DNA from 2 places in the Bacillus sp. LJBS17 genome. Region 2 is predicted to be linked to the other one. Evidence: predicted binding sites of a transcription regulator. Region 2 holds the regulator's gene; the other holds the start of a gene.
The links. The regulator CtsR, encoded in region 2, represses protease genes until heat stress. The targets are predictions, from matches to a motif close to ATGGTCAATAAAGGTCAAACA.

Region 1 (5,534 bases), 790 kb from region 2:
TCGATTTTCTTTTACTATCAGAAGCTCATTCAATTACGAAAGCAATATAAGATTATGATATATGGCGATTATCAGCTTTTGCAGGAGAATGATCCGCAGGTCTTTTCTTACCTTCGAGAATATCAAGGGGAAAAGCTTCTTGTCGTTGTGAATTTATCGGAAGAAAAGGCTCTGTTCGTAGCGCCTCCAGAACTGATTCATGAGCGTTGGAAAGTGCTGATTTCAAACTATCCGCAGGAGCGGGCTGACTTAAAGAGTATTAGCCTCAAACCTTATGAAGCTGTGATGGGCATTAGTATATGAAAGCGGTCATTTTTGATTTAGACGGAGTGATAACAGATACTGCTGAATATCATTTTCTCGCTTGGAAGCACGTCGCAGAACAAATCAATATTCCCTTTGACAGAGACATGAATGAAAGGCTAAAAGGAATCAGCAGAGAAGAGTCACTTGAAAGCATATTGATCTTTGGCGGTGCGGAAACAAAGTATACAAATGCGGAGAAACAAGAGCTTATGCATCGGAAAAATCACAATTATCAAACGCTGATCAGCAAATTGACGCCGGAAGATCTTTTACCGGGGATTGGCAGGCTCCTATGTCAATTGAAAAACGAAAATATAAAAATCGGGTTAGCATCTTCAAGTCGCAATGCTCCTAAGATTTTAAGACGTTTGGCAATTATCGATGATTTTGATGCCATTGTTGATCCGACGACTCTTGCGAAGGGGAAGCCTGATCCTGACATCTTTTTAACAGCTGCAGCGATGCTCGATGTTTCCCCTGCTGATTGCGCGGCAATAGAAGACGCAGAAGCAGGCATTTCTGCAATCAAATCTGCGGGGATGTTTGCGGTTGGTGTCGGTCAAGGACAGCCGATGCTTGGTGCTGATCTAGTTGTGAGGCAGACGAGTGATCTAACACTTGAGCTGTTACACGAGGAATGGGAGCAGTTTAGAATCAAAAGTGTTTAAATGAAAAAAACCTGCAAGAGACGCAGCTCTTGCAGGTTGTGTTATTACTTTTTGTCTTCTGTGTGAGTCAAAATTTTGTCAATCAGGCCGTATTCAAGCGCTTCTTCAGCAGACTTGAAGTTATCACGGTCTGTGTCACGTTCGATCACTTCAAGCGGCTGGCCAGTACGTTCAGCTAGGACTTTGTTTAATTTGTCGCGAAGCAAGAGAATGCGTTTCGCAGCAATTTCAATTTCTGTCGCTTGACCTTGCGCACCGCCAAGAGGCTGGTGAATCATGACTTCACTGTTTGGAAGTGCATAGCGTTTGCCTTTTTCGCCGGCTGCAAGCAGGAACGCGCCCATTGACGCAGCCATACCGATACAAATTGTAGATACCTTCGGCTTAATAAACTGCATGGTATCATAGATCGCCATACCGGCTGTAATAGAGCCGCCCGGGCTGTTGATGTAAAGAGAAATTTCTTTTTCAGGGTCTTCTGCTGCTAAGAATAAAAGCTGTGACACGATGGAGTTCGCAACGTTGTCATCAATCGCAGATCCAAGCATGATGATACGATCCTTTAATAGACGAGAATAAATGTCATACGCTCTTTCTCCGCGGTTCGTTTGTTCAATGACTGTAGGTATTAAATTCATAATGCTCCTCCTTCACCTTTTAGGTAAGTATGTAGTTACATGATACATTTTTGGTCAATAAAGGTCAAACAAAAAGCTGGCCTAATATGCAAAGTCGTCTCTTTTTCCCATTTTCCCCAAAAATACAGGGGTTCAAACCATCGTATGTCAGATTGCCAATTAAGATGCTTTGTCTATTTAAAAAACGGCCTCTCGAAATAGAGGGTTGTTATTTGAATGGAATTATCGTATAATTAGTTGTGCTGACGTTCTCATAACGCAGTCATTCTGCGCTCGTAGCTCAGTTGGATAGAGCGGTGGTTTCCGGTACCACGTCTGTCGGGGGTTCGAATCCCTCCGAGCGCGTCCAATAGAACAACAGGAAAGACAAGGGTTTGGCGATTTGCCACTCTTGTCTTTTTTGTTTTGGTTCATAAATTTTTCTTGCTGCAACATAAATTTTCCTTCTCTCGGGCACGTTATGGAATGTATGCGATATTGAATTTGCGAGGAGGATGAACATGGGTATTTTAAGCGGAAATCCGCAGGATGAACCGATGCATTACGGTGAGGTATTCGGCTTGTGGAGTTATGTGATGGCGGGCAATAAAATGGTCGGCAATTACCAAATGCTATTGAATCATGTCGGTGATGACGACCTGAAGAAACTGCTTCGTGAGTCTATTGAGAAATGCCAAGATGAAATCAAACAGGTCAGCACGATCCTGAAAGAAAACGGGGTGGCGCTGCCGCCGGCTTCTCCTGAACCGCCGACAGCAGATCTTAACGACATTCCGCCTGGCGCACGGTTTCTCGATCCGGATGTGGCGGCCTCCGCGGCAGCAGAAAATGCTGCAGGTCTGGTGACATGCAGCAAAATGATGGGGCAATCGATTCGTGAGGATATTGCCATGATGTTTGGGCAATTTCATATGTCGAAAGCGGCAACCGGCGCAAAATACTTAAGGCTGCTAAAAAACAAAGGCTGGCTCATCCCACCGCCGCTTCATCTTCAAAAACATCACGAAGCTTAATGGCAAAGGCATATACAGCTGTATATGCCTTGATTTTATGAAGATGACGTAAGACGCAGGCCGATGACGCCAGCTAGGATAAGGCAAAGTGAAATCACCTGTGAAAGCTGAAACCGCTCCTTAAACCAGATGAGCCCGACCGCCGAAACACCAATGCTTCCAATGCCAGTCCAGACGGCATATGCGACTCCGGCAGGCAGGACGATCATCGCTTGGGAAAGGCAGTAAAAGGATAAGCCGAATCCAACAGTCATCACAATGATTGGCCATTTTTTTCTTGTTCCGTCTATATATTTCATGGCAATGGCAGCTATAATTTCTTCTATGCCGGCAATCACTAATAAAAACCATGCCATTATTGTTCACCTCCCGGCTGAGATTCGCTTTCTTTCGTAAATAATTTCATTCCTAAAATGCCAGCCAGCAATAAAGCTAAAAAGAACATTTGGGCTGCTGAGAAGGATTCGCCCAGAACAATTCCAGTCAGATATGTTCCGACGGTTCCGATTCCCACAAACACAGTGTACGCCGCGGCCATCGGGATTTTTTGATAAGAGCGGATCAACAGGATAAAGCTGACCGCGATTAAGATAAAAATGATGATCCAATCCAAAAGCGAATCGGCATGTTTGAGGGAAGAGGCCCAAACAACTTCTAAAAGCCCTGCAATAAAAACAAGAACCCAATTCAAATGAAACACCTCTCTATTTTTATGAATGAACGTCAGTCATTTTTAGAATATTAAAAAATGAGCGGTGTTACCCAGTCATTTTTTAAGCAGTACCTAAGCTCCGTTTTAAGAAAGTAAAGATTTCTTTTTTATACACTTCAACATTTTCATCTTGTTCAAATCCGATATAGAATCGTTCTGCAGTATTCTCGACCAAGTTGATAATCGTTCTGGCCGTCCATTTTGAATTGATTCCTTCCGTTACCTCATGGTTTGCAATGGCCTTGTTGATGATTTTTTCAAGCCAGGAATAATAAGGCTGATAGATCGTCTCCCATTTTTCCATGGAGTGGTCGATCGCAAGCCCGGAATAACAGAGGACAATAATATCCTTATGGCGTTCTGTAATGAGAAATGTCTCATCAATTAATATATCTAAAACGGTCCAAAAATCCTCGTCCCCATGCAGCCTACCTTTGATTTGATCAAGTGTATGGGTGAGAAGATTTTCTGCAATGGCCGGTATGAGGGCATTTTTAGATGAGAAATACAAATAGAATGTTCCTTGGGCAGTGCCGGCCTTTTTGACAATATCAGAAATAGATGCTTTGTCGAGGCCTTTTTCAGAAATGACTTCTATGGCAGCCTGCAGAATTTTTTCATATTTGCCCGATGATTGTTTTGGCATGAGGAACACCTCCGATAATGACTGACTATCATTCATTTTATCGCGTGTATGTATGTTTGTAAAGAATAAAGAAGCAAGAAAACCTCTTGCTTCTTTATTTATCATAATCAATGGCGGCTTTTGGGAGCCCGGTATACTTTGCCCAGTAATAAATCGCAAGTGAGCCGATCGCGACTAAAATGAGGTCGACGGGATTGCTGATAATCCCTAAACCATGTCCGAAAGAACCGATGTAGGAAAAGATCAGCATCATAATATAAAACCCGATAAGCCACCAGGCTGATTTCAGCTGCTGAGCGAGGCTGACATCTTCTTTAGGCGTATATTTGCTGAAACAGAGATAGATCAAAAACATCACGAGTTGTGAACCGAGCAGCCAGGAGACTGTTTTCCATCCTGACCAGTACACGATAAACGCTGTAAATATAAAGGAAAGCGGCCCGATAATGCTCATTCCCTTTAAATAAAACGGCCTGTTTAAGTCCTTCGCGTTGACCCTCAGCGCAGCTGAAGAAATGGGTGCAATCGCATATGAAAGAATGAGCGCGACTGAACAGACATTGACGAGCGCGTTCCACGAAGGAAAGGGAAGTGTCCAGAAAATGGACAGGGCAAACGAAAGCCAAAGCGAAGCGCGGGGTGTCCCCGTATCTTTATTGACCTTTGAGAATATGCCAAATAATGTGCCGTTACGCGCCCAGGCGTAAACAAGGCGGGATGTCGTATTCATAAAGATATTCCCGTTTCCACCAGGAGACAGAATGGCGTCTAAAATGACAAGCGTTGCAAGCCAGCCTAACCCGAGCATGACCGCAATATCCTTAAACGGCAATGAGAACTCCCGGCCAATTGCCGGCCAGCCATGTTTCAGTGTTTCTGTCGGGATTGCACCAATAAAGGTGACCTGCAAAACTGTATAAATGATGGTTGAAACGATGATGCAAATGATTAAAGCGATCGGGATATTGCGTTTTGGATTTTGGACTTCGCCTGCTACAGATACAATCGGATGCAGGCCGAGATACGCAAACATGACGCCGCCTGTCGAGATGGCAGCCTGAATACCTGTAAATCCAAACGGTGCAAATCCTTGAACGGATAAATTCTCCGGCTGAAAATGAAAGATCAGCACAATAATGATGGTAATCGGCACAATATATTTAAAAATCGATATGATGAAATTCGCCTTAGCGAAGGTTTTGACGCTCCAATAATTCAGCAGGAAAAACAAGCATAATAGGGCAAATTGCAAGATCCAGCCGGAAATGGTCGGCGAATCAGACCCTTTAATGGTCAGGCCGGGAAACCAATAGGCCACATACTGGCGCACAGCTGTCACTTCAATTGAAATCAAGCTTGTATAAGCGACAATCGTGACAAACGAAATTAAGTAGCCGACAAGGTGGCCATGTGAATAAACGGGGTATCGAATGATGCCTCCGGTACGGGGCAGAGCGGCTCCGAGCTCTGCATATACGAGCCCGATTAACAAAATAATGGCTCCTCCGAGGATCCAGGAAAAAGCGCCGGAGGGCCCTGCTTTTGAAGCGA
Region 2 (5,534 bases):
GCGAAGTTCCTGATTCCACACTGCCAAGAAAAGCCTCTAGCGAGGTGAGAGGTGCCCGTACCGCAAACCGACACAGGTAGGCGAGGAGAGAATCCTAAGGTGATCGAGAGAACTCTCGTTAAGGAACTCGGCAAAATGACCCCGTAACTTCGGGAGAAGGGGTGCTCTGTTAGGGTGCAAGCCCGAGAGAGCCGCAGTGAATAGGCCCAGGCGACTGTTTAGCAAAAACACAGGTCTCTGCGAAGCCGTAAGGCGAAGTATAGGGGCTGACGCCTGCCCGGTGCTGGAAGGTTAAGAGGAGCGCTTAGCGTAAGCGAAGGTGCGAATTGAAGCCCCAGTAAACGGCGGTACGTAACTATAACGGTCCTAAGGTAGCGAAATTCCTTGTCGGGTAAGTTCCGACCCGCACGAAAGGCGCAACGATCTGGGCACTGTCTCAACGAGAGACTCGGTGAAATTATAGTACCTGTGAAGATGCAGGTTACCCGCGACAGGACGGAAAGACCCCGTGGAGCTTTACTGCAGCCTGATATTGAATGTTGGTACAGCTTGTACAGGATAGGTAGGAGCCTTGGAAACCGGAGCGCCAGCTTCGGTGGAGGCATCGGTGGGATACTACCCTGGCTGTATTGACCTTCTAACCCGCCGCCCTTATCGGGCGGGGAGACAGTGTCAGGTGGGCAGTTTGACTGGGGCGGTCGCCTCCTAAAAGGTAACGGAGGCGCCCAAAGGTTCCCTCAGAATGGTTGGAAATCATTCGCAGAGTGTAAAGGCACAAGGGAGCTTGACTGCGAGACCTACAAGTCGAGCAGGGACGAAAGTCGGGCTTAGTGATCCGGTGGTTCCGCATGGAAGGTACATCGCTCAACGGATAAAAGCTACCCCGGGGATAACAGGCTTATCTCCCCCAAGAGTCCACATCGACGGGGAGGTTTGGCACCTCGATGTCGGCTCATCGCATCCTGGGGCTGTAGTCGGTCCCAAGGGTTGGGCTGTTCGCCCATTAAAGCGGTACGCGAGCTGGGTTCAGAACGTCGTGAGACAGTTCGGTCCCTATCCGTCGCGGGCGCAGGAAATTTGAGAGGAGCTGTCCTTAGTACGAGAGGACCGGGATGGACGCACCGCTGGTGTACCAGTTGTTCTGCCAAGGGCATCGCTGGGTAGCTATGTGCGGACGGGATAAGTGCTGAAAGCATCTAAGCATGAAGCCCCCCTCAAGATGAGATTTCCCATTCCGCAAGGAAGTAAGATCCCTGAAAGATGATCAGGTTGATAGGTCTGAGGTGGAAGTGTGGCGACACATGGAGCTGACAGATACTAATCGATCGAGGACTTAACCATATTTTTGAATGATGTCACACCTGTTATCTAGTTTTGAGAGAACACTCTCAATTTGTTTGGTGGCGATAGCGAAGAGGTCACACCCGTTCCCATACCGAACACGGAAGTTAAGCTCTTCAGCGCCGATGGTAGTCGGGGGTTTCCCCCTGTGAGAGTAGGACGCCGCCAAGCAAGCTTAAACCCAGCTCATTGAGCTGGGTTTTTTGTATTTTGGTTTATTGGTATCATAAAATTCCACTTAACTGTATAATATAATAACTTTATACCGAATTTTAAATCAGCAATCAGGTTTTGTGGACCGGGAAAATGGAAATAATAAAGGATAGAGCGAGAAAGTTGAAAATTCTCGAGAAACGGCTTATAGTAAGATTATAGTCAAATATAGTCAAAGTCAGTAAAGGAGGGGGTTGAGTGGGACATAATATTTCTGACATCATTGAACAATATTTAAAACGAGTGTTAGATCAAAATGGCAAGGAAATTTTAGAGATTAAACGAAGTGAAATTGCAGATAAATTTCAATGCGTTCCTTCCCAAATAAATTATGTCATCAACACCAGATTTACAAGCGAAAGAGGATATATTGTTGAGAGCAAACGCGGGGGCGGCGGTTACATCAGAATCATTAAAATTAAAATGAACAATGAAGTTGTCCTGATCAATAATATAATTTCTCAAATTAATACCCATTTGTCTCAAGCAGCCTCTGATGACATTATTTTAAGGCTATTAGAAGACAAGGTAATTTCAGAAAGAGAAGCAAAAATGATGGTCAGCGTAATGGACCGCTCAGTTTTACACATTGACTTACCTGAACGTGATGAATTAAGAGCGAGAATGATGAAGGCAATGCTGACTTCTTTAAAATTAAAATAAGCGGGTGAAAAGATTGATTTGTCAAGAGTGCCACGAGAGACCAGCCACTTTTCACTTTACAAAGGTTGTTAACGGAGAAAAAATAGAAGTTCATATTTGTGAACAATGTGCCAAAGAAAATAGTGATTCATATGGTATAAGTGCAAATCAGGGTTTCTCTATTCATAATTTACTTTCGGGTTTACTGAACATGGATTCTTCATTTCAAAATGCAGGAACTCAAATGTTCAGTCACTCGGAGCAAATATCTGCTTGTCCGAAATGCGGAATGACTTTTCAGCAATTCAGAAAAATTGGCCGTTTTGGATGTTCTGAATGTTACAAAACATTTCATAGCAACATTACACCAATCCTACGTAAAGTGCACAGCGGAAACACTGTGCATGCAGGTAAGATACCGAAACGAATAGGCGGCAATCTTCATGTCAGACGGCAGATTGATATGCTAAAAAAGGAATTAGAATCCTTAATCCATCAAGAAGAATTTGAAAATGCAGCTCATGTAAGAGATCAAATTCGTTCATTAGAACAATCACTCAAAAGTACAGATAGTGAGGAGGAACAGGAGTAATGTCGCTAAAGCATTTTATTCAGGACGCACTAAGCAGTTGGATGAAGCAGAAAGGACCTGAAAGTGACATTGTACTCAGCAGCCGCATACGTTTAGCAAGGAACTTTGAGCATATTCGGTTCCCTACGCGGTATTCCAATGAAGAAGCCTCATCCATCATACAGCAATTTGAAGATCAGTTTTCAGAGCAAGAAATTCCCGAAATCGGCAAATTTGTTTTGATTAGAATGAATGATGCACAGCCTTTAGAGAAGCGTGTACTTGTTGAAAAACATCTAATCAGTCCGAATTTGACAGAGTCTCCTTTTGGCGGCTGTTTGCTTTCTGAAAATGAGGAAGTAAGCGTCATGCTAAATGAAGAGGACCATATTAGAATTCAGTGTCTTTTCCCTGGATTTCAGCTTTTAGAAGCAATGAAAGCCGCAAACCAGGTCGACGACTGGATTGAAGAAAAAGTTGATTATGCATTCAATGAGCAAAGAGGATACTTAACCAGCTGTCCTACAAACGTAGGTACAGGTTTAAGGGCTTCGGTCATGATGCATCTGCCGGCACTGGTTTTAACTAGGCAAATAAATCGAATTATACCGGCAATTAATCAATTAGGCTTAGTTGTTAGAGGAATTTATGGGGAAGGCAGCGAAGCAGTAGGGAATATCTTTCAAATTTCAAATCAGATCACGCTTGGTAAGTCAGAGCAGGATATTGTAGAGGATCTTAACAGTGTTGCTGCTCAGTTGATTGAACAAGAACGATCTGCCCGAGAAGCGATTTATCAAACTTCTAAAATCGAACTTGAGGATCGGGTATATCGGTCTTATGGGGTCTTGTCTAATTGCCGGATGATAGAATCGAAAGAAACTGCAAAGTGCCTTTCAGATGTTCGGTTAGGCATAGACCTAGGCATTATAAAAGGACTTTCAAGCAACATACTTAACGAACTTATGATTTTGACGCAGCCAGGATTTTTACAGCAATACTCGGGAGGCGCTTTGCGTCCGAACGAAAGGGACATTCGAAGAGCGGCTCTCATCAGAGAACGGCTTCACTTAGAAATGAATGGGAAAAGACAGGAGGATGAATCGATATGATGTTTGGAAGATTTACAGAACGAGCTCAAAAAGTACTGGCGCTAGCACAGGAAGAAGCACTTCGGTTAGGTCATAATAACATTGGCACTGAGCATATTTTATTAGGACTGGTAAGAGAAGGAGAGGGCATTGCTGCTAAAGCTCTTCAAGCGCTTGGACTCGGTTCAGATAAAATTCAGAAAGAAGTAGAAAGTTTGATCGGGCGCGGGCAGGAAATGTCTCAAACGATTCATTATACTCCTAGAGCTAAAAAAGTCATTGAGCTTTCAATGGATGAGGCAAGAAAACTCGGTCATTCTTATGTTGGAACAGAACATATTCTTCTTGGTCTGATTCGTGAAGGAGAAGGTGTTGCTGCGAGAGTTCTGAATAATCTCGGTGTCAGCTTAAATAAAGCAAGACAGCAGGTGCTCCAGCTTCTAGGAAGTAATGAAACAGGATCATCAGCGGCAGGAACAAACAGCAATGCGAATACGCCTACGCTCGACAGCTTGGCAAGAGACTTAACTGCTATTGCGAAGGAAGACAGCCTTGACCCTGTAATCGGCAGAAGCAAGGAGATCCAGCGTGTCATTGAAGTGTTAAGCCGCAGAACGAAAAACAACCCTGTTCTCATTGGGGAACCAGGTGTAGGTAAAACGGCTATCGCAGAAGGTTTGGCACAGCAAATTATCAATAATGAAGTGCCCGAAATTTTGCGTGATAAACGTGTGATGACATTAGACATGGGAACAGTTGTTGCCGGCACAAAATACCGTGGAGAATTTGAGGATCGCCTGAAGAAGGTCATGGATGAAATTCGCCAGGCAGGAAATATCATTCTATTCATCGATGAGCTCCATACATTAATCGGGGCAGGCGGAGCAGAAGGTGCTATTGATGCATCTAATATTTTAAAACCTTCACTTGCTCGCGGTGAACTCCAATGTATTGGTGCAACGACTCTTGATGAGTACCGTAAATATATTGAAAAAGATGCAGCACTGGAACGCCGTTTTCAGCCGATTCAGGTTGATCAGCCATCTGTAGATGAAAGTATTCAAATTTTACAAGGTCTGCGTGACAGATACGAAGCCCACCACCGCGTTTCTATCACTGATGATGCCATTGAAGCTGCGGTTAAGCTTTCTGACAGATATATTTCTGACCGCTTCCTTCCGGATAAAGCAATTGACTTGATCGATGAAGCGGGTTCAAAGGTGAGACTGCGCTCATTTACAACGCCTCCTAACTTAAAAGAGCTTGAGCAGAAGCTTGATGAGGTTCGTAAAGAGAAGGATGCGGCAGTGCAAAGCCAAGAGTTTGAAAAAGCTGCTTCCTTGCGTGATACTGAACAACGCCTGCGCGAGCAAGTAGAGGATACGAAGAAATCATGGAAAGAGAAGCAAGGGCAGGAAAACTCAGAGGTTACTGTGGATGATATTGCGATGGTTGTATCCAGCTGGACTGGTGTGCCTGTATCTAAAATCGCCCAAACTGAAACTGATAAGCTTCTCAATATGGAAAACATTCTTCATTCCCGCGTCATCGGCCAGGATGAAGCAGTTGTAGCTGTTGCAAAAGCCGTCAGACGTGCGAGAGCAGGATTGAAAGATCCTAAACGCCCAATCGGCTCATTCATTTTCTTAGGCCCTACAGGTGTAGGTAAAACAGAG

Region 1: clpP (ATP-dependent Clp endopeptidase proteolytic subunit ClpP) is a predicted target of CtsR. The motif match lies at 1,663-1,683, and genes of this name have one in related genera.

The regions. Positions count from the first base shown of each region.
Region 1 covers NZ_CP079759.1:3,497,641-3,503,174, reverse strand. The annotation lists gene malL (oligo-1,6-glucosidase) at 1-303, shown strand, start outside; gene pgmB (beta-phosphoglucomutase) at 300-974, shown strand; gene clpP (ATP-dependent Clp endopeptidase proteolytic subunit ClpP) at 1,019-1,612, opposite strand; tRNA gene KXZ66_RS18180 (tRNA-Arg) at 1,882-1,957, shown strand; gene KXZ66_RS18175 (DUF3231 family protein) at 2,113-2,625, shown strand; gene KXZ66_RS18170 (QacE family quaternary ammonium compound efflux SMR transporter) at 2,661-2,981, opposite strand; gene KXZ66_RS18165 (SMR family transporter) at 2,981-3,316, opposite strand; gene KXZ66_RS18160 (TetR/AcrR family transcriptional regulator) at 3,399-3,983, opposite strand; gene aspP (aspartate/proton symporter AspP) at 4,078-5,534, opposite strand, start outside.
Region 2 covers NZ_CP079759.1:99,137-104,670, forward strand. The annotation lists rRNA gene KXZ66_RS00550 (23S ribosomal RNA) at 1-1,341, shown strand, start outside; rRNA gene rrf (5S ribosomal RNA) at 1,397-1,512, shown strand; gene ctsR (transcriptional regulator CtsR) at 1,753-2,217, shown strand; gene mcsA (protein-arginine kinase activator protein McsA) at 2,231-2,788, shown strand; gene KXZ66_RS00570 (protein-arginine kinase McsB) at 2,788-3,879, shown strand; gene clpC (ATP-dependent protease ATP-binding subunit ClpC) at 3,876-5,534, shown strand, end outside.